Regions from separate parts of the Erwinia sp. PME.40.26/001 genome, predicted to be linked through region 3. Evidence: predicted binding sites of a transcription regulator. Region 3 holds the regulator's gene; each other region holds the start of a gene.
What was found. Region 3 encodes Fur, which represses iron uptake genes when iron is present. Its sites were predicted from a motif close to ATAATAATGAGAACNACTATCAA; they were not measured.

Region 1: a site for Fur is predicted at 2,791-2,813, ahead of ACZ3HG_RS11635 (siderophore-interacting protein). Genes of this name have one in related genera too.
Region 2: a site for Fur is predicted at 5,299-5,321, ahead of exbB (tol-pal system-associated acyl-CoA thioesterase). Genes of this name have one in related genera too.
Region 4: a site for Fur is predicted at 4,418-4,440, ahead of fepD (Fe(3+)-siderophore ABC transporter permease). Genes of this name have one in related genera too.

The regions. Positions count from the first base shown of each region.
Region 1 covers NZ_JBVHNP010000003.1:249,722-257,363, forward strand. The annotation lists gene ACZ3HG_RS11625 (hypothetical protein) at 1-1,363, opposite strand, end outside; gene ACZ3HG_RS11630 (GNAT family N-acetyltransferase) at 1,567-2,694, opposite strand; gene ACZ3HG_RS11635 (siderophore-interacting protein) at 2,888-3,793, shown strand; gene ACZ3HG_RS11640 (LysR family transcriptional regulator) at 3,794-4,702, opposite strand; gene ACZ3HG_RS11645 (helix-turn-helix domain-containing protein) at 4,907-5,239, shown strand; gene ACZ3HG_RS11650 (hypothetical protein) at 5,253-5,459, shown strand; gene ACZ3HG_RS11655 (TIGR00645 family protein) at 5,676-6,173, shown strand; gene ACZ3HG_RS11660 (alpha/beta hydrolase) at 6,249-6,851, shown strand; gene kdpD (two-component system sensor histidine kinase KdpD) at 6,829-7,642, opposite strand, start outside.
Region 2 covers NZ_JBVHNP010000002.1:254,146-261,787, reverse strand. The annotation lists gene ACZ3HG_RS08725 (fimbria/pilus outer membrane usher protein) at 1-396, shown strand, start outside; gene ACZ3HG_RS08720 (Csu type fimbrial protein) at 393-1,382, shown strand; gene ACZ3HG_RS08715 (SDR family oxidoreductase) at 1,435-2,328, opposite strand; gene tcuC (MFS transporter) at 2,663-3,982, shown strand; gene exbD (TonB system transport protein ExbD) at 4,067-4,489, opposite strand; gene exbB (tol-pal system-associated acyl-CoA thioesterase) at 4,495-5,229, opposite strand; gene metC (cystathionine beta-lyase) at 5,478-6,668, shown strand; gene ACZ3HG_RS08690 (DedA family protein) at 6,891-7,547, shown strand; gene ACZ3HG_RS08685 (pyridoxal phosphate-dependent decarboxylase family protein) at 7,609-7,642, opposite strand, start outside.
Region 3 covers NZ_JBVHNP010000004.1:35,509-43,150, reverse strand. The annotation lists gene mtr (tryptophan permease) at 1-800, shown strand, start outside; gene chiP (chitoporin ChiP) at 1,019-2,422, shown strand; gene chiQ (ChiQ/YbfN family lipoprotein) at 2,449-2,769, shown strand; gene ACZ3HG_RS13040 (family 20 glycosylhydrolase) at 2,791-5,445, shown strand; gene fur (ferric iron uptake transcriptional regulator) at 5,503-5,946, opposite strand; gene fldA (flavodoxin FldA) at 6,340-6,870, opposite strand; gene ybfE (LexA regulated protein) at 7,012-7,293, opposite strand; gene ybfF (esterase) at 7,473-7,642, opposite strand, start outside.
Region 4 covers NZ_JBVHNP010000001.1:1,212,534-1,220,175, forward strand. The annotation lists gene ACZ3HG_RS05875 (amino acid adenylation domain-containing protein) at 1-1,380, shown strand, start outside; gene ACZ3HG_RS05880 (ABC transporter ATP-binding protein) at 1,460-2,266, opposite strand; gene fepG (iron-enterobactin ABC transporter permease) at 2,269-3,303, opposite strand; gene fepD (Fe(3+)-siderophore ABC transporter permease) at 3,366-4,391, opposite strand; gene entS (enterobactin transporter EntS) at 4,562-5,833, shown strand; gene fepB (Fe2+-enterobactin ABC transporter substrate-binding protein) at 5,895-6,944, opposite strand; gene ACZ3HG_RS05905 (Gfo/Idh/MocA family protein) at 7,080-7,642, opposite strand, start outside.

The sequences.
Region 1 (7,642 bases), on a different contig from region 3:
GGAAGATATCGGCGGCCCCTTCGGCGGTACGTTCCGTGGCGTCAGTCTGGGTGGTGGGCATACTGCTGTAAAACGCCGAGCCGATAATGCGAATGCGTGCCTGGGTGGTGTTATGCGAAAAGAACAGCTCGCCAACGTAGAACCACTTCTCTTTATCGCTGCGGTTATCCATGCGCTCCGTGCCGGGGGTGGTGAGATACTCGTAGTTCAGTGAGCCGTTAATTTTGATACCGTGGTTTTCAATGCTGACGTTGCCCTGCTCGTAGATCGACAGTTCCGGCCAATCCTCAATGCCGCTGCCGTCAACAAAATCCAACCCCTTGCCGTTCTGCACGTTGAACTGCTGATTGACGATGCGCGCGCGGTAACAGCGCATCGGGTTGGCACAGGTTTCCATATTGAACGCTTCAATCGACCACTGGCCAAAGGCGATATTGCCGGGATATTCGCTGTGTTCGATCCAGCCGTTGTAGATGGCAGACTGCCCGGCGCGCTGCAGGTCGATGGCGGGGTTGGGGCCGGTACTGCGCTGAATGTTGAAATTGCACAGCTCAATGGCGGTGATATGGTCCCATTTGCCCTGCACCTGACCGGACCAGGTGCCGTAAACCACGGTGCCGGTACAGTCGCGGGCGTACCACTGGTCAATTTTGCAGTCGAGAGTGTCCACCAGGTCCAGCGAGCGGCCGCCCATATTGTAAAACATCACGCTGGTGACGCGCACAAACTGCCCGCCGGGAATAATGTTTTTAAAGAAGCCTTTGGTATTTCTCGCCCCTTCTTTACTTTCACCGTCAACAATCAGACTGGAGACTTCCATGTAGCGTGCTTTCACGCTGAACATCACATTACTGGCTTTATCGGAGACCAGCTGCGTGGAAGGGTAATAGCCAAAGTTAACGTGCTCACCCGCCACGCGGAATTTAGCCACTTCTTCGCCGGAAATATCAAACTTCGACAGCATAAATTTCCCGGCAGGGAATTTGATACCGAGGGTAGGATTAACCCGTTTCGACCAGGTCCACATGCGGTTAACCGCTTCAATACAGTCGGTCTTGCCGTCTGCCAGCGCGCCAAAATGGACCACGGTGACTTCGTTATAATCGGTCAGCGCGCGCTTCCAGCGTTTACCGCCCGGCGTCACGCAGTTGACGCCGTGATCGTGCGGTGTGGTGGTGTCATTAACGTCGAAGACAAATAAGCCGCCGCCCATTTTATAATCTTTGCGGTACTCCAGCACCATCGCCACTTCACCCATGCCGCTGGGTTCGGTCAGGCGCAGATCTTCAAATGTCTTCACGGTGATAACGCTGGTAGGCATGCTGGCGTTCGGGCTGTTAGAGCTGGACGTAGTCGCTGACATAAGTTACCCCGGCAAAATATAAGGTGAAATGGTGAAATCCATTAAAGTATATTCGGGGATAGTGTCGGCGTGACGTCAGGGCCAGCCTTAACCGGGTGATTAAGCTGATGAATTTTGCTTATGTCAGGAAATAAGACTGCTGTCTGACGCTATTTCATCAGCGGATAAAGATATTTACCAGATTATCCTTAGTACGATTCTTCTTACTCCAGGGACTGACGCCACGGCAGGGCCGAACGCGCCTCTGCTGCCCATGCCTGCACCCCGTCGCGCTCCTGCTGCAGGAAATCAGCAACGGCTGCGTGTAAGCCCGGATGGCGCAGCCGGTGCCAGGATTCGGTCAGCACCGGCTCAAATCCGCGGATCAGCTTATGCTCGCCCTGCGCCCCGGCGTCAAAGCGCTTCAGCCCGTGTGCAATAGCGTACTCCATGCCCTGATAAAAACAGGTTTCAAAATGCAGGCGGTTGAACTCCTCCAGACAGCCCCAGTAGCGGCCGTAGAAGGTGTCACCATCGACCAGGCTGAAGGCCATTGCTACCGGCTCCCCACGCTGGCTGGCGATCGTCACGCGGATCGCCTGCGGCATCCGTTCTGCCAGCAGGCTGAAGAAAGTGCGCGGCAGATAAGGCTGGCGGCCGCGAATCAGGTAAGTATTGGCGTAACAGGCATAGACAAAATCCCACTGCGCTTCATTCAGCTCCGCGCCCTGATACCAGACAAACTCCACGCCCTGGCTGGCGACCAGCTCGCGCTCTTTACGCAGCTGTTTGCGTTTGCGTGAGGTCAGGAGATCGAGGAAATCCTGAAAGTCGCGAAAACCCCGGTTGTGCCAGTGGTACTGGCAGCCCAGGCGCGGCAGCCACAGCGGATCCTGCTGCAGCGCCTGCCTGACGCGGTCATCGCTGAAATTAATATGACCGCTGTACAGCTGTTGCTGTTCGAGGAACGTCGGCACTGCCTGCAACAGCTGCGCGGCCGCCTGCTCATCGCCCAGCAGCCGTGCGCCGCTGACCGGACTGAACGGCACCCCCGACAGCCATTTAGGATAGTAAGGGATGCCTGCCCGTTCGCTGGCTTCGGCCCAGGCATGATCGAAGACGTATTCACCCATGGAGTGCTGTTTGGCATAGCCCGGCATCGCGGCCCGTGGCATCCCGTCCTCCAGCCACAGCAGATGCTGCGGCTGCCAGCCGCTGGCGCGGCTGACCGCGCCGCTCTCCTCCAGCGCCGAAAGAAACGCATGACGTAAAAAAGGCTGATCGTTGGGGGTCAGGGCATCCCACTGACTGGCGGGAATATCGGCCAGCTGTGTCAGGACCATCAGGGACATCGGCGTGCTCCGCAGTTACCACAGGGAAAGGCCTACGTTGACCGCTTTTCGTGCCGGGATCAATCCGTTATTACGGCGGCCTGCATGTAAAGAAGGCTCATACTCATTCTCATTATCATTTAGCTTTGCTATTCTTGCCGGCCTTATGCACGTTGTCATACGTGCGCGGCTTTCAGCTTTACGAGGCGGATTTATGGCGGGTGTTCAGGGTAATCGCTTATTTAATGTGGTGCTGGCGCGTAAGCAGGTACTTTCACCGTCGTTACTGTGCTGTGTTTTCAGCGGCCAGGAGATCCGTCAGATGAAGATGGAGGCGCCGGACCAGCGCATTAAGCTGCTTTTTCCGTCGCTTAACGGCACGCCGTCATCGCTGACCGACGAAGGGGATAAAACCTGGTGGGAGAAAGCGCGGGCCATGCCGCAGGAAAGCCGTCCGATTGCGCGCACCTATACCCTCCGTCATGTCAATACAGAAGCCGCTGAGGTGGAAGTGGAATTTGTCATGCACGGCACCGAAGGTCCGGCGTCGGCGTGGGCGCTGTCGGCGGAGCCGGGTGCGGCGCTACAAATGGTGGCACCCAACCTTGCCTGCCCGACCAGCAGCGGCGGCTACGAGTGGGACCCGCACCCGGACGTTGAACGGGCGCTGGTGGTGGCGGACGAAACGGCGCTGCCGGCAGCAAAGGCGATCCTGGAGCAGCTGGCTGGCTGGGATAACCCACCGCAGCTGCAGGTGTTCCTCGAAGTGCCGAAGCGTGGCGACTGTGTTGACCTCAGCCACTACCGGTTTGCCGATATTCACTGGCTGCCGCGCGAAGTGATCGGAGCATCCCATGGCGAAGCGTTACTGAGCGCGGTACAGCAGCAGGTGATCCTGCCTGCCAGCGCGCTGGTACACGGTGAGCTGCATGAAGAAAGCGAAGGCGATATTCTCTGGGATCGCGCCGACAGCGGCGATAAGCGCTTTCACGGCTGGGTGGCTGCCGAGTCCAGCGCCGTCAAGCAGCTACGCCGCTATCTGATTGGCGAGCGCGGTCTGTCGCCGGAGTGCATCAGCTTTATGGCGTACTGGAGCCGGGGTCCGCGCCGCGAGGGGTGATCAGCGCGCCATCAGCCGCTGGCTGGTCTCTTTCAGCGTCGTGTAAAACCAGGTTTTGGCCGTGATATCGCCGATCTCCGTGTGCGCATAGAGGTACACTTCAAGATTCGGCAGCTTAAACGGCAGCTCGATAACCCGTCCGTTGCCGCGCGCCACGTAAATTTTTGCCGCGCTGGAGGGCAGCGTCACCAGCAGTTCGCTGGAAGCGATCAGCTCCCCCAGCGCGGCAAAGTGCGGCACCTCCAACGCTACCCGGCGCTCAAAGCCATACTCTTTGATCCGCTCCTCGACCAGATAATGCCCGCTGATGGTCGACACAATAATATGCTGCTCTTCCAGGTACGCACTCAGCGTCAGCGTCTCTCCGATGCGCGGATGTGCCCGGTTCAACAGGCAGACGTAGCGCTCATCCATGATCCGATCACGCTGGGCCAGTGAGATACTCTCATTGCGGCTACACAGCGCAGCATCAACTTTCCCGGTCAGCAGCCACTCATCCAGTTTGCGCATCTCAACGGGGATCACCTCCAGCTGGACGTTGGGGGCCACAGTGCGCAGGTGCTGCACCAGGCCTGGTAGCAGCAGCAGTTCACCGAGGTCAGAGAGGGCGAGACGAAATTTGTGAAAGGATGTGTCCGGCGAGAAGCTGCGGGTATCCGCCACCGCCTTCTCAATACCGCTCAGGGATTTTTTAAATACGGTATACAGCTGAGTGGCCGTGGGGGTGGGCAACATGCCTTTACGGCTGCGTTTAAACAGCTCATTTCCCGTCGCATCCCGCAGCCGGGCTAAGGCGTAGCTGGCAGAAGGCTGGGTGATATACAGACGTGCAGCGGCCCCGCTGACGCTCTGCGTTTCATAAATCGCGATAAACACCCGGACCAGGTTAAGGTCCATATTCGATGGCATATAGTTAGTATCTATTATCCAAGATTAAAATTATCTATTTGAACTATTTTAAGCGCTCGAATACCATCCCTTCCACGTTTTTTTGATATGTTATTCGTTTTTTTTCATATCGCATTTATTCCAATAAAATCAAAATAATAACTAACTTCCTTGTGCTATTAAGGCAGGAGTGGGCGCATGTCGCCCGTCATCGCGGAGTTCAACATGAAAAATGAAATCGTCGACGTGATCGTCGACTGGATCGACGATCACCTGGAAGAAGGTCTGAATATCGAAACGGTAGCCGCCAAATCAGGCTACTCAAAGTGGCACCTGCAGCGCGCGTTTAAACAGCAGAAAGGCATCACCCTGGCGACGTTTATTCGCAGCCGCCGCCTCGATCAGGCCGCGCAGTGCCTGGTCAGCTCCACGAAGACCATTATGACCATTTCGACGGATCTCGGTTTTTCGTCCCAGCAGTGCTTCCAGCGGGTGTTTAAAAAACACTTTAACGTCACCCCGCGTGATTACCGTATCCAGTACCGTCAGTATCACTAAGCCCGGAGCCCACGTGTCACAGTTTGCCAGAATGACCGCCCTGCTGGCGGTGATGTTCTTCCCCGTGGTGAGCCAGGCGGCGGCCAGCCCGCAGAGCGATCGCGGTCAGGGCAGCCCGTTCGGCTACGAGCGCCAGTTGAAGAAGGTCATGCGCCCGGTTAACGACCTGCTGCCGCAGGGCAGCCAGGATGACCTGTCCCATCGGGAAAATAACCTGTAGCCCGGCGATTTATCGACGCAACGCAGGCAGTTACCCCGCCGGACAGGCGGGTGTGCAGGAACGACCCGCCCCTTGAGCCAGGGCAAAACATCGCCTGTTGTTGCGGCTCCCAACGTAAAGTCGCTTAAATTCCGCGATTTTACCCCCCCGCGTCTTGAAAAAATGCTTCAGCCATCAGGTATACTGTCCGCCCTGTTGAATGGTGAACTGGATGCTATGGAACGTTTTGTCGAAAACCTGATTTATTCTGCGCGCTGGCTGCTGGCTCCGATATACCTCGGGCTGTCGCTGGGATTAGTGGCGCTGGCGATTAAATTTTTCCAGGAGCTGATCCATCTGCTGCCGCACGTGCTTGAGATAACGGAAAATGACATGGTGCTGGTGCTGCTGTCGATGATTGACATGACGCTGGTAGGCGGACTGCTGGTGATGGTGATGCTGTCGGGGTACGAAAACTTTGTCTCCAAGCTGGATATCGGTGAGCATAAAGAGAAGCTCAACTGGCTTGGCAAGATGGATTCCGGCTCGCTGAAGAATAAGGTGGCCGCCTCCATCGTGGCGATCTCCTCCATCCACCTGTTGCGGGTGTTTATGGATGCGAAGAATATCCCGGATAATAAACTGCTGTGGTACGTGATCATTCACCTGACGTTTGTATTGTCAGCCTTTGTGATGGGCTATCTGGACAGTATGTCACGCAAGGATAAGCTGTAAGCCCGCCTCTGCTGATGGCAGATAAGGCCTTCCTGCCCGGAAACAGCGGTTTTGAACTGATTTCAGGAGACAACAATGAAGCAGGGACTTGTCATTTTACTGCATGGCGTCGGCAGCAGCGGCGATGACCTGGCGGGCCTGGGCGACCACTGGGCATCCACGCTGCCGGGCGTGTGCTTTGCCAGCCCCAATGCGCCTGTACATTTTGAACACGGCGCAGGCTGGCAGTGGTTCAGTCTGACGGGCGTCACCCCGGAAAACCGCCCTGCCCGCGTGGCGGAAGCGCGGGCGGCGTTTGACCAGACACTTCAGGCGATCCTCGACCACCATCAGATGAGTGACCGTCCCGACCAGGTAGTACTGGCCGGCTTCTCACAGGGGTCGATCATGGCGCTGGATGCGCTGGTATCCGGCCGCTGGCCGCTGGCTGGCATTGTGGCGTTCTCCGGCCGCCTGTCGTCCCCCCCGCCGTTCACCCCCAAGCTGAATACCCCGGTGCTGCTGGTACACGGCATGGCCGATGAGGTGATCCCGGTGCAGGAGAGTGAATCCGCAGAGCAACGTCTGCGCACGCTGGGCGTACAGGTCAGCAGCCAGTATGAACCGGGCGTGGGTCACACCATTTCGGCGCAGGGTGCCGCGCGTGCCGCTGCCTTTATTGCGTCGTGTCTGACGTAATATAGTCTTCAAGCACCGGCGGTGGGGTGAGCGGCAGCGTGATGATAAAACGAGCCCCGCCCTGCGGCCGGTTCTCCACCCGGATCGTCCCTTCGTGCAGGGTGACAATCGCCTGACAGATTGCCAGTCCCAGCCCGACCCCCGGCACCGCCGACTCCTTGTCGCCGCGTGAAAACTTCTCGAAAATCAGCTTTTCCTGCCCGGAAACAATGCCCGGCCCGCTGTCCCAGACCTCAAGCTGGAGCTGCTGCGCCGCCGGCTGCGTGGCGCTGATGCCGATATCCGCCCCCGTTCCCCCGTACTTCAGCGCGTTTTCCAGCAGATTACTTAATACCCGTTCCATCAGCGGACCGTCGACGTCGATCAGCAGCATCGGCGGCAGACTGAGCGTGACGTTGCGTCCGGCCAGCAGCGGTGCCAGCTGACGCAGCGTGCTGCCGACCAGTTCATCCAGCGCCATCCACTCGCGACGTAACAGGAAACCGCCGGACTGCAGACGCGCCATATCCAGCAGGTTGTTCACCAGACGAATGGTATTCAGCGTCTGCTCACGCATCGCGCTGGCCTGAGGCGCATAAGGTGAATTCTCAGACGCCAGATCCAGGGTAAGAATTTCCGCCTGACCAAACAGGACCGTCAGCGGCGTGCGCAGGTCGTGGGACAGCGCCGACAGCAGCGCATTACGCAGCTGTTCACGCTCGGCGGCCAGGCGGGATACCGCCTCGCGCTGGCTGAGATTCATCCGTTCCAGCGCGTTGGCGATCAGCACGGTGAAGGTTTCCACCAGCCGC
Region 2 (7,642 bases), on a different contig from region 3:
GCAAAGTATGATATCGACACGCTCGATCTGCCGGCGAATATGGCCGCCAGCAGCGTCGAGCAGCGTTTTTCCGTCAAGCGGCAGAGCGGTTACCTGCTGCACTTCCCGATTGAACCGCTGCGCGCCGCCAGCGTGATCCTGCACGACCAGGACGGCAAGCCGCTGCCGCTGTCGACGCAGATCGATCGCCCTGGCCAGCCCTCTACCTTTGTCGGCTGGGACGGCATTACCTGGCTGGAGAACCTGGCCGGAGAGAACCCGATTCATGCCACAACCCCGGACGGACGCCGCTGTGACACCGTGCTCACGCTGTCCGGTGGACGTCCTGCTTCCCTGACCACTTACGGTCCGCTGGTCTGCACGCTGCCACAGCCACCCTACGGAAACACACCATGAGAATACGACTGCTGCTGTATAGCGCCCTTCTGCTGATGGCGGGCACCCTGCCCGCGATGGCGCTCTGTACGACGCCCACGGTGACGGCCAGCTTTGGCGGCGTCAGCTCGTTTACGGTCAATACCACGCCAGGCACTGTTCAGCGCAATATCACCGTCAACTGCGGTGGCGGTGTACTGGCCCTGCTCTCCAGCGACAGCATCAAGCTGCAGCTGACCGGAGCCACTGCCGTTGCCACCACGGGCAGTCGGGGGGCACTGAAGCTGAACACGGATCTGATCCCGCTGCAGCTCTGTTCCGATGTTAACTGCAGCAACGAACTGGGGCTCAACGGTACAATTTATACCCTGTCCCGCAGCCAGCTGCTCGGCCTGAACATCGGTGGCGTCGGACAGGTGGTGTTTAATGTCCCCCTTTATCTGCGAACAGTACCGGGTGCCGTGGTGGCGGAGGGAAACTACACCGTCACACTGACGGTGACGGTGAACTACGATGTCTGTACCGGCGTCGGTCTGCTCGGGGCCTGCCTGCTGGGCTCGCAGCAGACCGGCACCAGCGCACAGTCGATTATCGTTAACATGGCGATTTCCAAAGACTGTACCACCATCACCGCACCGGCGGTCAGCTTTGGCAGCGCACCGCTGGTCAGCAGCTTTAACAGCATCAGCCAGTCGATTAACGTCATCTGCACCAAAGGCAGCACTTATACGGTGGGTCTGAGTAACGGCCTGAATGCCGTGGGGACGCAGCGCTATATGACCAGCGCTACCACAACGGGGAAGCTGGCCTATGAGATTTATAAAGGATCAGGAACCTCTCGCTGGGGCAGTACGGCCCCTGACCGGATGGCCAGTACCGCAGCGAATGCCGTCAGCGGTGACGGCTTAACGCGGACCTTTAATTACAATGCGCAGGTGCTGACCAGTCAGGCCACACCGGTGGCCGGAAATTACAGCGATACGGTGACGGTGGATTTATCGTTCTGAGCAGGCTAGTTATCAGGCAGATGGGGCGGGGTTGACGCCCCGCCGCAGGCGGTTAACCCAGGTGGTTACCGCCAGTGACGCCGTGGACTTCAGCGGTCACATAGCTGGACTCCTGAGAAGCCAGATAGACATAGACCGGTGCCAGTTCAGCCGGCTGGCCTGCCCTTTTCATCGGTGTCTGCTGACCGAATTCCGGGATCTTATCCTGTGTCTGCCCGCCCGCGATTTGCAGTGCCGTCCAGATCGGGCCCGGTGCCACGCAGTTCACGCGGATGCCTTTATTGATGATCTGCTTCGCCAGCCCGCGCGTGTAGGCAAGGATAGCGGCTTTCGTCGAGGCATAGTCCAGCAGGTGCGGGCTCGGCTGATAGGCCTGAATGGAGGACGTGGTGATAATGCTGCCCCCCGGCGGCATGTGCGGGATCGCAGCCTGAGTGATCCAGTACAGCGAAAACACGTTAGTTTCATAGGTTTTGCGGAACTGTTCCGTGGTCAGGTCGGCAATATCTTCTACCGCCACCTGCTTACCGGCCACCAGCGCCAGGATGTCCAGCCCGCCGAGATGTTCGCGGGCGTCTTCCACCAGCTTCTTACTGAACGCCTCCTGACTGACATCGCCGGGCAGCAGGAAGGCTTTGCGTCCGGCCTGCTCCACCAGTTTTGCCACTTCTTCGGCGTCTTTCTGCTCGGCTGGCAGATAAGAGAGGGCCACATCGGCTCCTTCGCGGGCATAGGCAATCGCCGCCGCGCGCCCGATACCGGAGTCGGCGCCGGTGACCAGTGCCTTGCGCCCTTTTAACCGATCGCTGCCGCGATAGCTGTTTTCACCACAGTCAGGCCGGGGCTGCATGTCGGCCTGCACGCCCGGAGCGGGCTGACGCTGTTTAGGATATTCCGTGGCGGGATACTGCGTGAGAGGATTCTGCATTTCATATTGGTCGGCCATGGTTCCTCCTGGGTTCATAACAGTTTTGTTCACCAGTAAGGCTAGTCAGCACAGAGAAACTGTCGAGAAGAGAAACCGGCAGAATGGCCATCCCGCTGATTTTTGGTAAAAAAAAGACGGTGTGCAAATGCAAAAAAATATAACGAAATATGAACAATAACCCAACGCAGCGGCCAATAAGCGTCCGGATATGTGCAGAGCTGTGCTTTTTTATCTCCTGTTAATTTTTGGTTACTAATGTGAACAAACAGTAAATTAACACAGTGATCGCCATCACATTCACCGCCACCTGCCGCAGGGTAAAAACGAGAAAAAACAGACAAAGGATGCGGTAATGACCACAACAACCCCGACAGGGACATCGCGGCAGGGCGGTGCGAAAACAATCTTCAATGTCACCAGCGGTAATTTCCTCGAAATGTACGACTTTATGGTGTTTGGCTATTACGCTACCGCCATTGCTAAAACCTTCTTCCCCGGTGATGACCCCTTTGCCTCCCTGATGCTGACGCTAATGACCTTCGGGGCGGGTTTCCTGATGCGTCCACTGGGTGCAATCATCCTCGGCGCGTATATCGACCAGCACGGGCGTCGTAAAGGGCTGCTGCTGACACTGGGGCTGATGGCGATCGGCACGCTGACCATCGCGGTGGTGCCCGGCTACAGCACGCTCGGGATGGCCGCGCCGATCCTGATCCTGCTGGGACGCCTGTTACAGGGCTTCTCTGCCGGCGTCGAACTGGGCGGGGTGTCGGTCTACCTGTCGGAAATCGCGCCAAAGGGCAGGAAAGGTTTCTACGTCAGCTGGCAGTCGGGCAGCCAGCAGATAGCGGTAATTTTTGCCGCGCTGCTGGGTCTGCTGCTCAACCATCTGCTGGATAAAGGGGAGGTAAGCGAATGGGGCTGGCGTATTCCGTTTGTGATCGGCTGTATGATTGTCCCCTTCCTGTTCTGGATCCGGCGGATGCTGGAAGAGACCGAAGCGTTCAGCCAGCGTAAACATCACCCGTCCATGAAGCAGATTCTGCGTTCGGTAGGCAGTAACTGGGCGCTGATCCTCGCCGGTATGCTGATGGTGGTCACCACCACGGTGATGTTCTATATGATCACCGCCTTTACGCCAACGTTCGGTAAAACCGTGTTGATGATGAGTGACAAACAGAGCTTCTTTGTCACCCTGTGCGTCGGCATCTCCAACCTGTTCTGGCTGCCGGTGATGGGCTCCCTCTCTGACCGCTACGGCCGCCGTCCGCTGCTGCTGCTGTTCACCGTTCTGATGATCCTCACCGCCTGGCCGGTGCTGCACTGGCTGGTGGGATCACCCAGTCTGTCGCACCTGCTGGAAGCCGAGCTGTGGCTCTCCTTCCTCTACGCCAGCTACAACGGTGCCATGGTGGTGTACCTGACCGAGGTGATGCCCGCCGAAGTGCGTGCAACGGGCTTCTCGCTGGCTTACAGTCTGGCGACTGCCCTGTTTGGCGGATTTACCCCGGCGATGTGCAGCTATCTGATCCATGTCACCGGTGATAAAGCGATGCCGGGCGTCTGGCTGACAATTGCTGCGGTGTGTGGGCTGGCAGGGGCATTAATGATTAAGCGGCTGGTGAAGCAGTATCAGGTGCGGCGTCTGAAAGAGCCCGCGATTCAGGTGTAGCGAGTGCGGCTGACCGTCTGTTGCAGTCAGCCCGCCGGGGGCAACCGGAAAAAGGTCCGCCCCCGCCATTCTTCGACAGAATATTTATTTGCCCGTCGTTTCCATGCCCATCAGGCCGATCTTCAGATACCCGGCCTGCCGCAGCTTATCCATGACACTCATCAGCGTTTCATAATCGACGGTCTTGTCGGCCTGGAAGAAGATGGTGGTGTCCTTCTTGCCTTCAGTCTGCCTGATTAACGTCTCGACCAGCGTCTCCTGCGTCACGGCATCGTTACCGATAAACAGCTGGTTATCGGCTTTGATAGACAGGTATACCGGCTTTTCCGGGCGCGGCTGCGGGGAACTGGTGGAAGCAGGCAGATTGACGCGAACGTCAACGGTGGCCAGCGGCGCGGCGACCATAAAGATAATCAGCAGCACCAGCATAACGTCGATAAACGGCGTGACGTTGATTTCGTGCATTTCACCGTTGCTATCGAGATCTTCGTTAAATCGCATGGCCATAATACTTAACCCACCCGCAGTTTCTGCGCTGGCTGAACGCGCTGTGTGCTTTCACTCGCCGCCAGGTCAAGGTCACGGCTCTGCAGCAGCAGAACCTGCGCGGCTACGTCACCCAGCGAGGCTTTGTAGCTGCCGATGGTACGGGCAAAGACGTTATAGATAACGACCGCAGGGATCGCGGCAACCAGACCAATCGCGGTGGCCAGCAGCGCTTCAGCAATGCCGGGGGCGACAACCGCAAGGTTGGTGGTCTGCGTCTGCGCAATACCGATAAAGCTGTTCATGATGCCCCATACCGTACCGAACAGGCCAACGAACGGGGCAATAGCGCCGATAGTGGCGAGGAAACCGTTGCCGCGGCCAGCGTGACGGCTGAAGGCCGCCACACGGCGCTCCAGACGAAAGCCGGTACGTTCTTTGATCCCGTTGTTATCGTCCGATCCTGCCGACAGTTCCAGCTCGTTTTCCGCTTCTTTAATCAGCAGCGTGCTGAGACTGTAACCCTGGAAGCCGTCACAGATCCGGGCGGCTTCTTCCAGCGAACGGACATTCGCCAGCTGCTGTTGCTCACGCTTCAGACGCCTGCGCGCCGCGCTCAGTTCAACGCTTTTACTGAAGAAAATGGCCCAGGTGACAACCGATGCCAACAAAAGGCCAATCATCACCGCTTTAACCACGATGTCGGCATGCTGGTACATGCCCCAGACGGACAGGTCCATCTGCATCAAATCATTTGTCACGCTGTGTCTCCAACGTCTAAGTGTTGATAGCGAAAAATACTTCGCGGATCATACCAAAAAGGCCGGGAATTGATAGTAGTTCTCATTACTATTTACAACTTTTTGGGTGTTTTTTGCTCAGTTTGTTGACTGAAGGCTCCCCGGCGCGCACGGATGGTGAATTTTTATCACTTAACCCGATGCTGAATACCGCGTAGACGGCTGGCGTGTTAACGTTAAAAAAAGGGTAAAAATGACACAGGATCTTTATGAGCAGCGAAAAAATTGAGACGGCACTGATTCGTGCCGGACGCGGCAAACGTTATACCCAGGGGTCAGTGAATACCGTCATCCAGCGTGCTTCGTCGCTGGTCTTTGACACCGTTGCCGATAAGAAGCGGGCCACCGCTGGTCGGGCAGACGGTGAGCTGTTCTACGGTCGCCGTGGCACCCTGACCCACTTCTCGCTGCAGGAGGCGATGACCGAACTGGAAGGCGGTGCCGGCTGCGCCCTGTATCCGTGCGGTGCGGCAGCCGTTTCCAATGCTATTCTGGCGTTTGTATCTGCCGGGGATAACGTGCTGATGAGCGGCAGCGTGTATGAACCCACACAGGATTTCTGCACCAAAATCCTCAGTAAGCTGGGGGTCACCACCACCTGGTTTGATCACAGTACCGGCAGTGAGATCGCTGACCTCGTCCAGCCCAACACCCGCGTGGTGTTTCTGGAGTCACCGGCGTCAATCACCATGGAAGTGCAGGATGTTCCGGCCATCGTCGCGGCGATCCGCCGTAAGGCCCCGGAGACGATTATCATGATCGATAATACCTGGGGCGCGGGCATCCTTTTCCGGGCGCTGGACTTCGGCGTGGATATCTCCATTCAGGCCGGGACCAAATACCTGATTGGCCACTCGGATGCGATGATTGGGACTGCCGTGGCGAACGCGCGCTGCTGGGAGCAACTGCGGGAAAACTCCTATCTGATGGGGCAGATGGCCGATGCCGATACCGCCTACATGACCAGCCGAGGCCTGCGCACGCTGGCAGTGCGCCTGCGTCAGCATGAGGAGAGCAGCCTGCGGGTGGCACACTGGCTGTCAGCACGCCCGGAAGTCGCCCGGGTCAACCACCCTGCACTCCCTGAGTGTCAGGGTCACGCGTTCTGGCAGCGCGACTTCACCGGCAGCAGCGGCCTGTTTTCCTTTATACTGAACGAAAGGCTGAGTGACGCGCAGCTGGCGGACTACCTGGATAACTTCAGCCATTTCAGTATGGCGTACTCCTGGGGCGGCTACGAGTCGCTGATCCTGGCTAACCAGCCGGAGGAGCTGGCGGCCATCCGCCCGGCTGGCGGGGTCGATTTTACCGGCACGCTGGTACGTGTGCATATCGGCCTGGAAAATGTCGACGATCTGATTGACGACCTGGCCGCCGGTTTTGACCGCCTGAGCCGCTGAAGACGCCTGAACTTCAACATTTGATGAATAGCATGGTGGGTTCGCGCCTTTGATCAAGGTGCCGGAACCTGTTTACAGTTACACTGGACAAGGAAGTTGTATTCGCCAACGCAACGGACGCTATCCTGTCACGGCAGGGACGGCACGATCTGACCCCGTCAGTCGCCGTAGCCAGCAGAATAGCGTCATCAAGAAAGGCAATGGGTTTAACGGGAATAACGAATGGGTGTACTACACGAGATTGTTCAGGCGCTGTGGCATCAGGATTTTGCCGCGCTGGCCAATCCGGATGTGATTTGGATAGTCTACGGCATTATGTTTCTGACGCTGCTACTGGAAAATGGTCTGCTGCCTGCGGCGTTTTTACCGGGTGACAGCCTGCTGCTGCTCGCCGGGGCGATGATTGCCAAAGGGGTGATGGCATTTATACCCACGCTGCTAATCCTCACCACCGCGGCCAGCCTCGGCTGCTGGCTGGGATATCTCCAGGGCCGCTGGCTGGGTAACACCCGACTGGTCAAAGGCTGGCTGCTGCATTTACCGGCGCAGTATCACCAGCGCGCATGGAATCTGTTTAATCGTCACGGTCTGATGGCGCTGCTGGTCGGCCGTTTTCTGGCTTTTGTACGCACGATTTTGCCCACTCTGGCGGGGATTTCCGGCCTGAAAAACGGGCGTTTCCAGCTCTTTAACTGGTTGAGTGGGCTGCTGTGGGTGGGGATTCTGGTCGGGTTTGGTTACACCATCAGTCAGGTGCCGTTTATCAAACGTCATGAAGATCAGGTGATGGCCTGCCTGATGATCCTGCCGCTGATTATGCTCACCATTGGTCTGATCGGCAGTATCGCCCTGGTGGTAAAAGGCAAAAAAGCCCGGTAATAACCGGGCTGGATGTCTCGCGGGGCAACGGCATTGTGCCTGCCCCGCGTCAGTCAGCGTATTACAGCTGCTCTGCTGTGGTTTCCACCAGCGCC
Region 3 (7,642 bases):
GCCGCATGACGCTGATTTTTCTTGGCGCTAAGGTCATCACATTTCTGATGATTTTCGGCGGGCTGCTGTGGCATATCCAGCCGGTCAATCTGCTCGACAGTCAGGGCACGGACAGAGAGTATCTGCGCTATCTGTGGGCCGTCGTGCCTTTCTGTCTGGCTTCTTTCGGCTACCACGGGAATATTGCCGGGCTCATCAGCTATTACCATAAAAATGCGGGACGCGTCAGTCGCTGTCTGATCTTTGGCACGTTACTGGCCCTGGCGATCTATTTTATCTGGATCATTGGCACCATGGGCAATATTCCGCGTAGCGAATTCAAAGCGATTGCGGCGCAGGGGGGAAATATCGATGTGCTGGTGGGGGCGCTATCGGGCGTACTGCACAACCGCTATCTGAACCTGATGTTGGATATCTTCTCTAACTTTGCAGTTGCCTGCTCGTTTCTTGGCGTTAGTCTGGGCTTTTTTGATTACCTGGCCGATCTGTTCAAACTGGATAATTCTGCAACCGGACGACTGAAAACTACCCTCCTGACGTTCAGCCTGCCGTTAACGGCCGCGCTTATCTGGCCCAACGGTTTTCTGCTGGCCATTGGCTACGCGGGTCTGGCTGCGACCGTCTGGGCGGTAGTGACACCGGCCCTGCTGGCCAGACAATCCCGGCGGCGTTTTGCCACAGCAGGTTGGCGGGTCAGGGGAGGGCATGCTCCGATTGTACTGGTGCTGCTGTTTGGCTCGCTCAATGCGCTGGTTTGTCTGCTCTCCTATGGTGGATGGTTGCCACTCTATACTGGCTAAATCATATAATATGAAAATACCATTAGTAGAAATACGAAAGTGGTATTTTTATTTCCCGTGAGTTTGTGGTGGCGATCATGTTTTCATCATCCTGTCTTATTTTTAATTGATAATTCGCGACGCGAAAAATAATATGAATGCACAAGTGGCGTAGAGCGAAGATTAATTCATTCCTTTAAGGAGGTCGCTTTTCGTCTGAAAAGAATAGGGATTATTCTATGCCTCATATTACCTCTGTGCAGAACAGACTATGCGTGACGCTATCGCTAAGCCTGTTCTTACCCGCTTTTTTTTATCCAATGCCATTAATGGCCCACGGATTTATTGCTGATTCTTCACTGAAAGGCAGTGTTTATTACTGGCAGCGACAGCGCGACCGTAAAGACCTGACGCCGGGCAGCGATAAATACGGGCATTATCAACAGAATTTACATCACTCAACGTTTAACGGCAGCCTCGATTTTTCGTCAGGATACGCGGCTGAAGTGATTGGGTTTGATCTGGCCGTGTTTGGTGCTCTCGATATGGCAAACAGTGGCCCTGCTGCACCCAATGAAATCGGCTTCAGTGATGCAAAAACCCGCTGGGATGAGCACTGGAGTGGCGATCGAAACGGAACCAGCCTTTATAAAGCCGCAGTAAAAGTTAATTATGATGATATCTGGCTAAAAGCGGGATATTTACAGCCCACCGGACAAACTCTGATGGCACCGCACTGGAGTTTTTTACCCGGAACTTATCTTGGCGCTGAAAGTGGCATTCGCAAGGAATGGGGAGATGCAGGGGCGTTATCATTTTCATATATGTGGAGTAATCGTTATAAAGCGCCCTGGTATGAACATATGTATAACTTCCGTAAGGCAGATGGCATAACGGGAATATCTTATCTGCATTCAGTCGGCATGAAATATGAATTGACGGATAAAGCCGTTATTGAAGGTGCCTTTGGCCAGGCGGCCGGTTATATGGATCAATATTTTTTCAAAGGTTCCTATGCTTTTCCGCTGCAGGGAAACGACCTGCGCACCAGCTGGCAATTTTATGGGGCCAGGGACAAAGAAAAAGGGGGGGCTGGTAACGTCAATGATGTTTATGACGGACTGGCCTGGCTTCAGGCGCTGACGCTGGGATATACCGCGGGGCCCGTTGATTTACGTCTGGAGGGGACCTGGGTAAAAGCTGCGGGCAACCAGGGGTATTTTTTACAGCGCATGACGCCGGGCTACGCCTCTTCCAACGGTCGTCTTGACGTCTGGTGGGATGCCCGCTCTGACTGGAATGCCAATGGTGAAAAAGCCCTGTTTGCCGGCGTGATGTACGATCTTGCCCGCTGGGAGTTACCTGGATGGGGCATTGGAACATCCTATGCCTTTGGCTGGGGGGCGAAGCCCGCCAGCCACCCGGCGAACGACCCACACAGGCGTCTGAAAGAGTCCGCGTGGAACCTTGATTTGCTTTATACGATTCAGAGCGGCGTGGCGGAAGGGACGCTCTTTAAGCTGCACTTCACCCGCTATGACAATCACAGTTCGATCCCCAGCTACGGCGGCGGCTATAACAATATATTCCAGGATGAAAAGGACGTTAAGTTTATTGTTATCGCGCCTTTTACCCTGTTTTGATTGTGCAGATCTGTAAGGAGCAGATGATGAAACAAGGAATCACACTGTGCTTCGCGCTGCTGCTCGGCGGCTGCGGGCTGGTAAAGGATAGCACGGAGTCATCCGGGCGGCAGGCCTGGAAATCCTGTATTCAGCAGTCCAACGGAGAGGGACAAAAGGTGAAGGCCTGCCAGCCGCTGCTCGACACGCTGCAGCAGCAGCAGCAGCACCGTGTATTTGCCCGTCGGGAAACAGTGCGTGTGCTCGACTATCAACGCTGTCTGGATGCGGAAAAAATGGGGGGCGGTGAGGGCGTCAGTGACCGTTGTGGTCAGCTGTGGCAGGAAATTAAGCACGCGAATCAATAGCCGACAAGGAAGGAGATAACGATGAATCCGAGAAAAATCAGCCTGTTAGCAATGGCTTTGATGGCCGTTTTAGGCAGCAGCGCCGTCCCCGCCAGCCAGAAGCTGGTGAATCAGATCAGTCAGTTTGGTGTGCGTTATCAGGTGACCGATAACCATGCGGCACTCCACGGCGTGGACTGTGCCGCGCTCGGCGCCGACTGGGCGGCCTGCAACCGTGCGACCATTACCTTAACGAATCACGGACCGGCCATCACCCGTAAAGACTGGGCAATCTACATGAGCAATGTCCATAAAACCCTGGCCGTTGAAAGCGACCAGTTTCGTATGGTCCATATTGTCGGAGATCTGACCCGACTGGAGCCGACTGAAAAGTTTGCGGGGATTGCCGCCGGGGCTTCTGTCACTATCCCTGTCGTCAACGAGTACTGGCAGCTGTTTATGACCGATGTCATGCCGCGCTGGTATGTGACCTCCGGGGATGCCAAACCAAAAATTATTGAGGCGACAGATACCGAAGACCTTTCCCGCTTTGTTGCCCCCTTTGGCGATAGGTGGAAGCGCACGCCTGACGACAGGAATATCCTGATGCAGGCCGACAGCCGTTACGAGAAAAACAGCGATATCAAACGCCTGGCCACCGACGAGTTGCGTGGTCAAATCGTTCCCACTCCGCTGACCGTTAAAGTGACAGATGCAGACGCGGATCTCAGCCGCGGCGTCAGCCTCGACCTGGCCTCGCTGCCAGCAGACCGGGCAGAGGCAATAAAACAGCGCTTCTCTTCACTCGGTGTGACTCTGAATGCGGCGGGCTACCCGATAGCGACCCGTATTGATCCTGCTGCAGTGAAAGATATCCCTGCCATCCCGGGTGCCTATCGGCTGACCATCGCCAAAGAGGGTGCCGCGGTGACAGGCTATGATGATCAGGGCGTTTTCTATGGTCTGCAGTCAATCCTGTCACTGCTGCCGGCGGACGGCAGCAACCGCATCGCCACGTTGCAGGCTGATGATGCACCACGTTTTGCCTACCGTGGCGTCTTCCTTGATGTGGGACGCAATTTTCACAGTAAAACAGCGATCCTGAAGATGCTGGAGCAGATGTCAGCCTGGAAAATGAATGTCTTCCACTTTCATCTGACAGACGACGAAGGCTGGCGGATAGAAATCCCGGGGCTGCCGGAACTGACGGCGGTAGGCAGCCAGCGCTGTCACGATCTTCAGGAGCAGCACTGCCTGCTACCGCAGCTGGGTTCCGGACCGTTCAATGACAACAACGGCAGTGGCTACTTCAGCCGCCAGGACTATATTGATATCGTCAAATTCGCGCAGGCGCGCGGCATTCAGGTGCTGCCGGAGGTGGATATGCCTGCGCATGCGCGGGCCGCCGTGATTGCCATGGAAGCGCGCTATCAGCACCTGATGAAAGCAGGGCAACAGGAACGGGCATCAGAGTACCGGCTGGTCGATCCTGGCGATAATTCCAATACCACTTCCGTTCAGCTTTATGATCGCACCAGCTATTTGAACCCCTGCCTGGATTCCTCTTTACGCTTTGCCGATAAGGTCATCGCTGAAATCCAGCAGATGCACCGTGATGCCGGACAACCACTGCGCAGCTGGCATTTTGGCGGCGATGAGGCGAAAAATATTCGTCTTGGCGTCGGCTATACGGATATCAGGCACCCCGAAGCGGGCAAAGGACAGCTTGATTTAAGCCGTGAGGATCAGCCGTGGGCGAAATCGCAGGCCTGCCAGACGATGGTTGCTTCGGGCAAGGTCAGCGATTTGGGACATCTGCCCAGCTACTTTGCACTGAAAGTCAGCGAGTTGGTCAAGGCACACGGTATCAACAGAATGCAGGCCTGGCAGGATGGTTTGAAAGACGCACAGAATGCGCGAGCGTTTGCCACACCGGAAGTGGCGGTGAATTTCTGGGATACGCTTTACTGGGGCGGGTTCGACACCATCAATGACTGGGCAAATAAGGGCTATCAGGTGATTGTTTCTAACCCTGATTACCTCTATATGGATTTTCCCTATGAGGTGAATCCTCTGGAGCGCGGCTACTACTGGGGGACCCGGTTTAATGACGAGCGCAAAATGTTCAGCTTTGCGCCGGACAATTTGCCGCAGAATGCGGAAACCTCCGTTGACCGCGACGGTCAGTTCTTCACTGCCATGTCCAACAAACCCTGGCCGGGGGCGGCGGGCATGTCGGCACAGCTGTGGAGTGAGACGGTACGTACCGATGAGGATATGGAATATATGATCTATCCCCGTCTGTTCTCCGCCGCTGAGCGGGCATGGCACCGCGCGGCCTGGGAACAGGATTATCAGGCGGGTAAAACGTATCAGGGAGGGAAAACGCACTGGGTTGACCAGCAGGCGTTGCGTCAGGACTGGCAGCGATTCGCCAATATTCTCGGCCAGCGTGAGCTGGCAAAACTGGACAGATACGACGTGGGTTACCGATTACCGGTGCCAGGGGCACGTATTGTCGGGGGGAAACTGCTGGCGAATACGGCTTTTCCTGGCGTAACGATCGAGTTCAGCCGTGATGAAGGTCAGCAGTGGCAGCGTTACGACAGCCAGACCCCGCCTGAAGTCAGTGGCGGCATCATGATCCGTGCTGTCAGCGCGGACGGAAAGCGTGTCAGCCGTCAGGACACACTGTAACGCAGGCATAAAAAAACCGATGGCATAGCCATCGGTTTTTGCATTCAGTTGATCAGATTACTTGTCGTGCAGAGTCTCGTCTTCACGGCAGTCACCCAGCGAACAGTGGCCATAAAGATACAGGCTGTGGTTGCTCAGTTTAATGCCGTGACGCGTAGCGATTTCACGCTGACGCTCCTCAATATATTCGTCTCTAAACTCAATGACTTTACCGCAGTCCAGGCAGATCAGGTGATCGTGATGGTGCTGCTGGGTCAGTTCGAAAACGGATTTACCGCCTTCAAAGTTGTGGCGGGTAACGATCCCCGCGTCATCGAACTGGTTCAGTACACGGTAAACCGTGGCCAGACCAATTTCTTCGCCCATATCAATCAGGCGTTTGTACAAGTCTTCCGCACTGACGTGATGGCCCTCTGGTTCCTGAAGCACTTCCAGAATTTTCAGTCGGGGAAGCGTGACTTTCAGGCCGGCCTTCTTTAATGCGGTGTTATTGTCAGTCATGCGGATATTGTCCTGTTACTTTGCGAGTCACTTAGTGGCTGAAAAGCCCTGAACATCGGTCGGCGCTAAAAATGAGTGCGTTTCAGTATAGAACTGATAATCCGAAATGAAAACCAAAAGGGAAGCCTGAAACCGCAAGGGATGTAAGGATAAATGTCGTTACATCCAGGGAAGCGCGCGCCCGAATTATGCTGGGTTAACATCTCGATCTGCCTCATCTCATCGCCCAGGGGCGACTCACGTCCTCAATAATGGGGCTTGCGCTGAGAAAGCGGGTAACCGATGGGGTTATTGTACAGTTTTGCAGGTGAAAGTTACAAACATGTATCTATTACTTCTATAGGAAAAACCACTCACTTGATGTGAGATACCTCCCACATCAAGCTGTTATGGCTATGCTTCGATAATGTCTTGCAGCTGAAGTTCATCAGAAATTTGTTTTACCCACTGCTCAACACGTTCGTTGGTGAGTTCAGGCTGACGGTCTTCATCAATGGCCAGGCCAAGGAAGTGGTTGTCATCTGCCATGCCTTTAGACGCTTCGAAGTGATAGCCTTCGCTCGGCCAGTGGCCAACAATGACAGCACCGTTAGGCTCAATGATGTCACGGATAGTGCCCATCGCATCGCAGAAGTACTCGGAGTAATCTTCCTGATCGCCACAGCCAAACAGAGCAACCAGTTTACCGTTGAAGTCGATCTCTTCCAGCGTTGGGAAGAAGTCATCCCAGTCACACTGGGCTTCACCGTAGTACCAGGTTGGGATGCCCAGCAGCAGAATATCAAAGGCTTCAAGGTCTTCTTTGCTGCTTTTAGCAATATCACGAACTTCTGCAACATCTTTCCCCAGTTGCTTCTGGATCATTTTTGCAATGTTTTCGGTATTGCCTGTATCGCTACCAAAGAAAATGCCGACGAGTGCCATGAGTTTAATAACCTCTTGAATCTTAATGATATGGTGACTGCTGATTTTTTAGCAGATATCGTTAATGATAACAGACCGCCGTAAGCGGATAAATGAGTAATACTGCTGGTTTTGTCGCTGAGTGCTCAGGCCCGGATGGCATCAGAGCTGATGGCGTTGCAGCTGTGCCAGCAGCATCTCTTCAATCAGCTCGCTCCGGCTCATATTACGCTCGAAGGCCAGCTGGTTCAGGACATCCACCGCATCGCTGTTCATTTTCAGCTCAACGCGTTTCAGGCCGCGCACTTTATCACGCTTGAGCTGATTGCGTTTGTTGATACGCAGCTGCTCATCACGCGTCAGCGGGTTAGTCTTGGGTCGTCCCGGACGACGTTCATCTGCGAACAGATCGATCGTTGTGCGGTCCGTGTTCTCTTTTGCCATAGGAATCGTCGTACTGAAAGGCTGGATGACTGATGAATTGGTCCGTTATGCCGTCTGAAGGAGCAGCAACGGCAAAATTTTAGCGCGCCATCATACCCCAGCGAAAGAGGTGACGACAATCATTTATCCCCGTCATTCTTCACCCTACTGGTGCATTGATGGCATTCGTTATCTGGTTCCTACAACGCAAAAAAACGACGGATGGCGCGTAAAACGGCCTCAGGCTTCTCGGCGTGTACCCAATGCCCGGCACCGGTTATCACGTGAGCACGGGCCTGCGGGAACTGGGACAGCAGGGCATCACGATATTCATCGGCCAGATACGGTGAGCGGTCTCCGCGAATAAACA
Region 4 (7,642 bases), on a different contig from region 3:
CGCTGGCTGGACAGCGGTGCCGTGGAATACCTCGGCCGCAGCGACGATCAGCTGAAAATTCGCGGTCAGCGCATTGAGCTGGGCGAAATTGAACAGGCGCTGCTGACCCTGGACGGCGTGGCGCAGGCGGTAGTTGGCGCGCGCGAACTGGGCAGCGTGGCCGCCGTCGGGGCCGATGCCCGTCAGCTGGTAGCCTGGCTGATTGCCCAACCGGAGCTGGCACTGGATACCCGGGTCGTGCACCAGCAGCTGGCGCAGCGCCTGCCGGCGCATATGCTGCCGGTCAGCTACGTGCTGACCGACCGTTTCCCGCTGAGCGCCAACGGCAAGCTGGACCGCAAGGCCCTGCCATCCCCACAGGCCCCGCAGTCGGCTGGCCGCCTGCCGCACGGTGAGCATGAGCAACTGCTGGCAGAACTTTTCGCCCGCCTGCTGGCGCGTGAAACCGTGTATGCCGATGATGATTTCTTCGCGCTGGGCGGGCACTCGCTGCTGGCGATGCGTCTGGCTGCCGAACTGCGTCGTCGCCTGGCAACGCCGCTCACTATCGGGCAGATCATGGCTGCGCGCAGCGTGGAGAACATGGCCCGTCTGCTGGATGAGGGTGCCCACGGCACCAACGCCGGGACGCGTGCCAACGGTGAAAGCCTGCCCTTCCGCAGCGGGACCGGGCCGGTGCTGTTCTGTATTCATCCGGCATCCGGCTTTGCGTGGCAGTATTCCGGTATGCTGCGTCATCTTGGCGGTCACTTCCCGATTGTTGGCCTGCAGTCGCCGCGTCCTGACGGTGTGATCGCCGCCTGTGCCAGCGTGGATGAAATGTGCGATCGCCATCTGGCGACACTGCGCAGCATTCAGCCGCAGGGGCCGTACCATCTGCTGGGTTACTCGCTGGGCGGCACCCTTGCCCACGGGATAGCGACCCGCCTGCAGCAGCAGGGGGAGACGGTAAGCTTCCTGGGTCTGCTGGATACCTATCCGCCAGAGGGTCAGGACTGGACACGGCCGTCAGAGGAGGAGGCCCGCGCGGAAGTCGAACGTGAGGAAGCGGAGTTTATGGCAGCGACCGACAGTGACGATGCGCTGTTACAGGCGGAAAAAGCGGCGATGTTCAGTACCATCGTGGCGAACTACGCGGATGCGGTCCAGCGTCTGAGCACCGCCTCTACCCCGCGCTTTGCCGGTCAGGCCACGCTGTTTGTGGCGAAAAAGACGCTGCCCGCCGGGATGGATGTGCAGAAAAGCTGGGCACCTTACCTGCAGCAGTTACGGGTACACGAACTGGACTGCGATCACATGGATATCCTGTCCCCGGCATCCCTGGTCACACTGGGGCCCTTGCTGGCGCAGCTGATGGTGGAGTGTAAAGACCTGGCCTAAAACAGAGGCGGACCCAAAACCCGGTCCGCCTCTGGGATCCTCGTATCAAGGTCGACCTTTTATAACGGTCGGCCTTTTTTTATGGCCGGTGATAACGTCCGCAGGGGACGATCATCGGCGTGTGCGATACCGGATCGTCAATCACCACGCATTCCATGCCAAAGACCTGCCGGACCAGCGACGCATCAACGATCTCTGCTGGCTGGCCCTGGGCCACGATCTGCCCTTCCTGCATCACCACCAGATGGTCGGCATAGCGACAGGCCTGATTCAAATCATGCAGCACGGCCACCAGCGTATGCCCGCGTTCCTGATTTAACTGACGGAACAAATCCAGCAGTTCGATCTGATGGGCGATATCCAGCCAGGTGGTCGGCTCGTCCAGTAACAGCAGGGGCGTTTGCTGTGCCAGCACCATCGCTACCCATACGCGCTGACGCTGTCCGCCGGAGAGCTCATCCACGCTGCGCTCTGCCAGTTCACTGACGTTCGTCGCCTGCATCGCGCCGTCCACCGCCTGGCGATCGGCTTCGCTCCACTGCTTCAGCAGGCTCTGGTGCGGATAGCGCCCGCGCGCCACCAGATCGGCCACGCTGATCCCCTCCGGCACAATGGCATGCTGTGGCAGCAGACCCAGCTGGCGCGCCAGCGCTTTGGTGCCCATCTGGTGAATATCCTCGCCATCAAGCAGTACCTGGCCGCTGCGCGGCTTCAGCAGACGACACAGGGCGCGCAATAACGTTGATTTGCCACAGGCGTTCGGGCCAATGATCACCGTGAACCTGCGGTCGGGGATCTGCACGCTGAGTTCGCGGGCGATCACCTTCTGGTCGTAGGCCAGCGTCACTCCGCTGGCCTGAAGGCGTGAGGGGGAAGAAAGTTCCATGGTTAACGACGTGACTCCCTGATAAGTAACCCGATGAGATACAGCCCGCCGATGCTGACCGTGACGGCCCCCACCGGCAGCTGTATCCCGTTAAAAGCATGTTGCGCGACGACGTCTGCCAGCAGCAGCAGCAGCGCCCCGGTTGTGGCGGCAGAGAACAGCGGCACAGCATGTGCGCCGGTCAGCCGCTTTGCGATCTGCGGGGCGGCCAGAGAGATAAAGGCGATGGGCCCGGCGCTGGCGGTGGCAATCGCCGTAAGGATAATGCCGCACAGCATCAGCCAGAGGCGGCTGGATTCTGCACTGATCCCCAGCGCCCGCGCACTGTCATCGCCCATCTCCATCAGTTGCAGACGGCGGCTGAGCAGCAGCGCGACCAGAATCGTCAGCGGCACCAGCAGCAGCGCAGGCTGACCTTTCGCCCAAGTGATACCGTTCAGCGATCCGGCCCCCCACAGCGCCGCACTCATGGCACTTTCCAGCGAAGCGCTGATAATCAGCCAGGTATTCAGCGCGGAAAGCACCGCGCCGACGCCAATACCGACGATAATCAGGCGGAAACCCACAATGCCCTGACGCCAGGCCAGCAGATAGACCAGCGCCGCCGCACCGATGCCGCCGACCAGTGCCCCTGCCGCAATCTGATAATAGCCGCCGCCAAACGCGATAATCATCACCAGTGCGCCGGTAAAAGCGCCGGTATTAAAACCGACCACGTCCGGACTGCCCAGCGGGTTACGAATGGCTGACTGGAAGATTGCGCCGCTGACGCCGAGGCCGGCCCCCAGCACCAGTGCTAACATCGCGCGTGGCGCACGCCACTGCCGGATGACGGTGATAATACCGCGCGGTCCCTCTCCCTGCAGCGCCTGCCACACCTGCCCGGGGCGAATACTGAGCGTGCCGTAGCACAGGGCAAACAGCGCCAGCGCAACGGCCAGCAGCAGCAGCGTCAGGTTAACCCACATCACCCGGGATGACAGGCGCAGATTCAGCCAGCCGTCCGCGCGCCCTATTATTAACGTTCTGCTGTGCATGCAGATCTCCCTTAAAGCCCGGCTTCAACTCAACCGGGCTGCAAAATGGCAGGTAACAAAGCCTAATGCCTGCGCTGACGGACCAGCCAAATCAGAACAGGGGCCCCAATCAACGCGGTGACAATCGACACCCGTAATTCGCCCTGCGCCATAAACCGCCCGGCAATATCGGCGGTGAGCAGCAGCACCGGGGCCATTAAAAATGAATAGATCAGTATCCAGCGCTGGTCGGCCCCCACCCACCAGCGCGCCACATGAGGCACCATCAGGCCGACAAAACCAATCGGCCCCACCAGCGCGGTAGACGATCCGCAGAGCAGCATCACCGCCAGCAGCGCCAGCAGGCGGATCAGCACCACCCTTGTGCCCAGCGCGGCGGCAATGTCCTCGCCCATGCTCAGGCTGTTCAGCGAACGCGATACTGCCAGCGCCAGCACCGCTCCCGCCACAATCGCCGGAGCAACAATAAGCAGATTGTCCATTGTGCGGATATCCAGCGTTCCCGCCTGCCAGAAGCGCAGCTGATCAAAGGTTTGCGGATTCAGCAGCGACAGTGAGGAGGTCAGTCCGCCCAGTACCGCACTCAGCGCTACCCCTGCCAGCGTCAGGCGGACCGGATTCACCCGTCCCCCGCTGAGGGTACCAATCGCCCAGACGGCAATACTGGCAATCAGCGCGCCGCCCCAGGCAAACCCCAGCCAGCCGGCCATGCCGCTGACGCCAAACAGGGTGATGCCCACGGCCATGGCAAAGCTGGCTCCGGCATTAACACCCAGTATGCCGGGGTCGGCCAGCGGATTGCGCGTCAGCGCCTGGATCACCGCCCCGGCACCGCCCAGCGCCAGGCCGACCAGGATCCCGGCCAGTGTGCGCGGCAGACGGGCATTGAGAATGATGATGCTGTCAGCACTGGTCAACTGACCGGACAGGCTCTGCCACACCACGGCCGGCGCAATGGATTTGGCCCCCAGCATCAGGCTTGCCAGGCTGACGGCCGCCAGCAGGCACAGGCAGATAATGACACCGCCGGCGCGTGAAATACCTGCCGACAGTGGAGTGGTACGAGGGGAAGCGTGCTGCAATGACATCCCTGACAGATCCTCCATACATGCAAATGAATATGAGTATTATTATCATTAACGTTACTAACCGAATATGTTACCATGCGCACCGCCAGAAAAACATCGGCATCCTTACGCGCCGCACCGGACAGCGTTCCGGCCGCCAGGCACCGGCCCATCAACACACATGGACACTCATGGCTAAGCCCTCCATCCTGCTTGATTTCAGTCTGCTGAAAAATAACGCCCCTTTCCGCGCCATCTTTTGCGCCCGCATGCTGTCCGTCTTCTCGCTGGGCATGCTGGCCGTCGGCGTGCCGATCCAGATCCAGGCCATGACCGGCTCCACCCTGCAGGTGGGGGTCGCGGTGATGCTGGATGGGGTCGGTATGTTTATTGGCTTAATGCTCGGCGGCATCCTTGCGGACCGCCTTGACCGCCGTAAGCTGATCCTGTTTGCCCGCGGTACCTGCGGTATTGGCTTTGCCGCCCTGAGCCTCAATGCGTTTCTTCCCGCACCGTCGCTGTGGGCACTGTATGTGCTGGCGGCGTGGGATGGCTTCTTTGGGGCGCTGGGGATGACGGCACTGATGGCGGTGATCCCGCTGCTGGTCGGCCGGGAAAATCTCGGTGCGGCAGGGGCGCTGAGTATGGTGACCGTGCGCCTCGGGGCGATCCTCTCCCCGGCGATTGGCGGGGTGATCATTGTCGCCGGTGGCGTCGGCTGGGCGTTTGCTGTTGCTGCCATCGGCACGCTGGCCACGCTGATCCCCCTGGTACGCCTGCCGACGATGAAACCGGACGCCCAGGAGCCGGAACACCCGCTGCGCGCGCTGGCCAGCGGCATTCAGTTTGTCTGCCGGCAGAAAGTGGTAGGTTCCGTGGTGCTGTTGGGCATGCTGGTCAGCATTGTTGGCGCGGTGCGCATCCTCTTTCCGGCGCTGGCCATCAGCTATCACGCGGATGCCTCCGCCATTGGCCTGATGTACTCCGCCGTCCCGCTGGGGGCGATGATAGGTGCCTTTACCAGCGGCTGGGTACCGCGTCACGGACGGCCGGGGATTCTGGTGCTGGTCAGCGCCACCTGCGCGTTCCTGGCGATTGCTTCGCTGGGGCTTTACAGCCACTTTATTCCTGCCCTGCTCGCCCTGGTGGTATACGGCTACTGCAATGCCATTGCTTCGCTGCTGCAATATATGCTGATTCAGCACCATACGCCTGACCACCTGCTGGGGCGCGTCAACAGTCTGGGTACTGCTCAGGATGTGACGGGAGATTCCGTAGGGGCGCTGGGCCTGGGCGTATTAGGTAAGCTGTTTACGCCGGTGGTGAGCGTACTGTCGTTCGGTGCGGCAGCGGCCGGTGTCGCGGTGGTGCTGGCCGGTCTGGTAGGGACATTGCGGCGGGCAACGCTGACGACAGCGCCCCCTGCCCCGTCGGAGGCGTCAGAGCCGGTAACCCATTCGTAACCGGCATCATCTGACAGGGGCCGGCCGGACAAACAGGCGGGCCTTCTGTCAAACGGTCCGCTTAGCGGGCTTTAAAGTGCCGTTCGATACTGTCCAGCATATTGCTGGCACTGAAGTAATCGAGGCGGAAGGTATCCGGCCCCATTGCATACACCTGGTTGTTTTTTACCGCGGTAAGATGCTCCAGGAACGGATTCGCCCGTACCCTGCCTACAGTGGCATCATCTGCGGCAAACAGCAGCAGACTTTTCCCGGTCAGTCCTGCCGCCATATTTTCGCCTGACAGCTGAATAATATCGTTACGCTTGCCCATGCTGGTGCCACCGTGTACGTCTGCGGGTGGCATCGCCAGCGTAAAGCCCAGCGCCGACAGCAGCTTGCCCTGCGCAGACGCCTCCGTCCACAGGTTCAGTCCACGGCCGTCTTCGTAGTAAACCAGCGCCGAGACCGGCTGCGGCGGTAACGCAATCGCCTGTTTGACCGCCTGTACCCGCTGTTCGAAACGGTCAATCACCGCACTGGCGTCCTTCTCATGCCCGGTGATCTCCCCCAGCTGTACCGCCAGCTGCTGCCAGCTTTTATCGCCGTAGTCGATCACCAGTGTCGGGGCGATAGCGGAGAGCTGATCGTACAGCTTCAGCGCCGAGTCCCCCCCGGTAGCGGAAATCACGATCAGGTCCGGTGCAGCCGCGGCAATCGCCTCGGCGTTGGGTTCCGTGATATACAGCGGCTTCAGCCCGATCTGAGCGGCCTCGGCGCTCCACTGCTTAAAAAAACCGCGATCGTCAGACACCGTGCTGTTACGGCTGGTGCCGCCGGACCCGACCAGCGGCGCATGGATGGCCAGTAGGGTGCCGGTGATGGTCACGCTGGTAGAGACGATACGCTCAGGGGCCTGCTTCAGGGTCAGAGGCCCTTTGGGGGTTTGCAGGGTGCGCGGCCAGCCCTGCTGTGCCTCCGCTGAGGCTGGAGCAGGCACCACAGCCGCCTGCGAAGCGTCCGGCCGATCGGCGATATGCTGTGTTGAACAGCTGCGGACAGACACCACAAAGATCAGGGCGGCGGCAACCAGTACTGCGCACAATACCGGGAAGGAGAAGGGTTTTTTCATCTTGGCCATTACGTTGCAAATGAGTCTTATTATCATACATTTAATGGCGAACAAATTAAACGGCTTATCGCGGGGCGGTGCGGACGGGCAGGAAGAGAAATGAAAAAGGCCGGGTCCCCCCGGCCTGACAGCGCGTCAGACTTTCATCCAGCGCCGCTCCGCGGCTGAAACCGCTATCGCTTCCAGCACTTTCGATACCTGCAGGCCTTCTGCAAAATCAGGCCACATGCGATCCCCGGCGGCAATACCGTTAATCAGATCGCGGACTTCTACGGTTTTCTGGTCGTTAAAGCCGATGCCGTGCCCGGCAGAGATGCAGAATGCCGCATAGTCAGGGTGTGCCGGGCCGGTGAGGATGGTTTTGAAGCCCTGGCGGCCTGCCGGATCGTCATGGATATACAGCGCCAGTTCCGCCATGCGCTCCTGCGTGTAACGGAGGCTGCCTTTGGTACCCGTCACTACGTAGGTCAGGCCCATTTTGCTGCCGCAGGCAATGCGCGAGGTTTCAATCACCCCGTGCGCACCGTTAGCAAAGCGCAGCAGTGCGCTGGCCTGATCTTCGTTTTCCACATCACGCATCAGCGAGCGATTTTTCGGGTCCGGGCGCTGTTTGATCACCGTCATCATATCGCCGCTGACTTCATCAATATTGCCCACCAGATAGTGCGCCATATTGACGATATGCGCCGCCAGGTCGC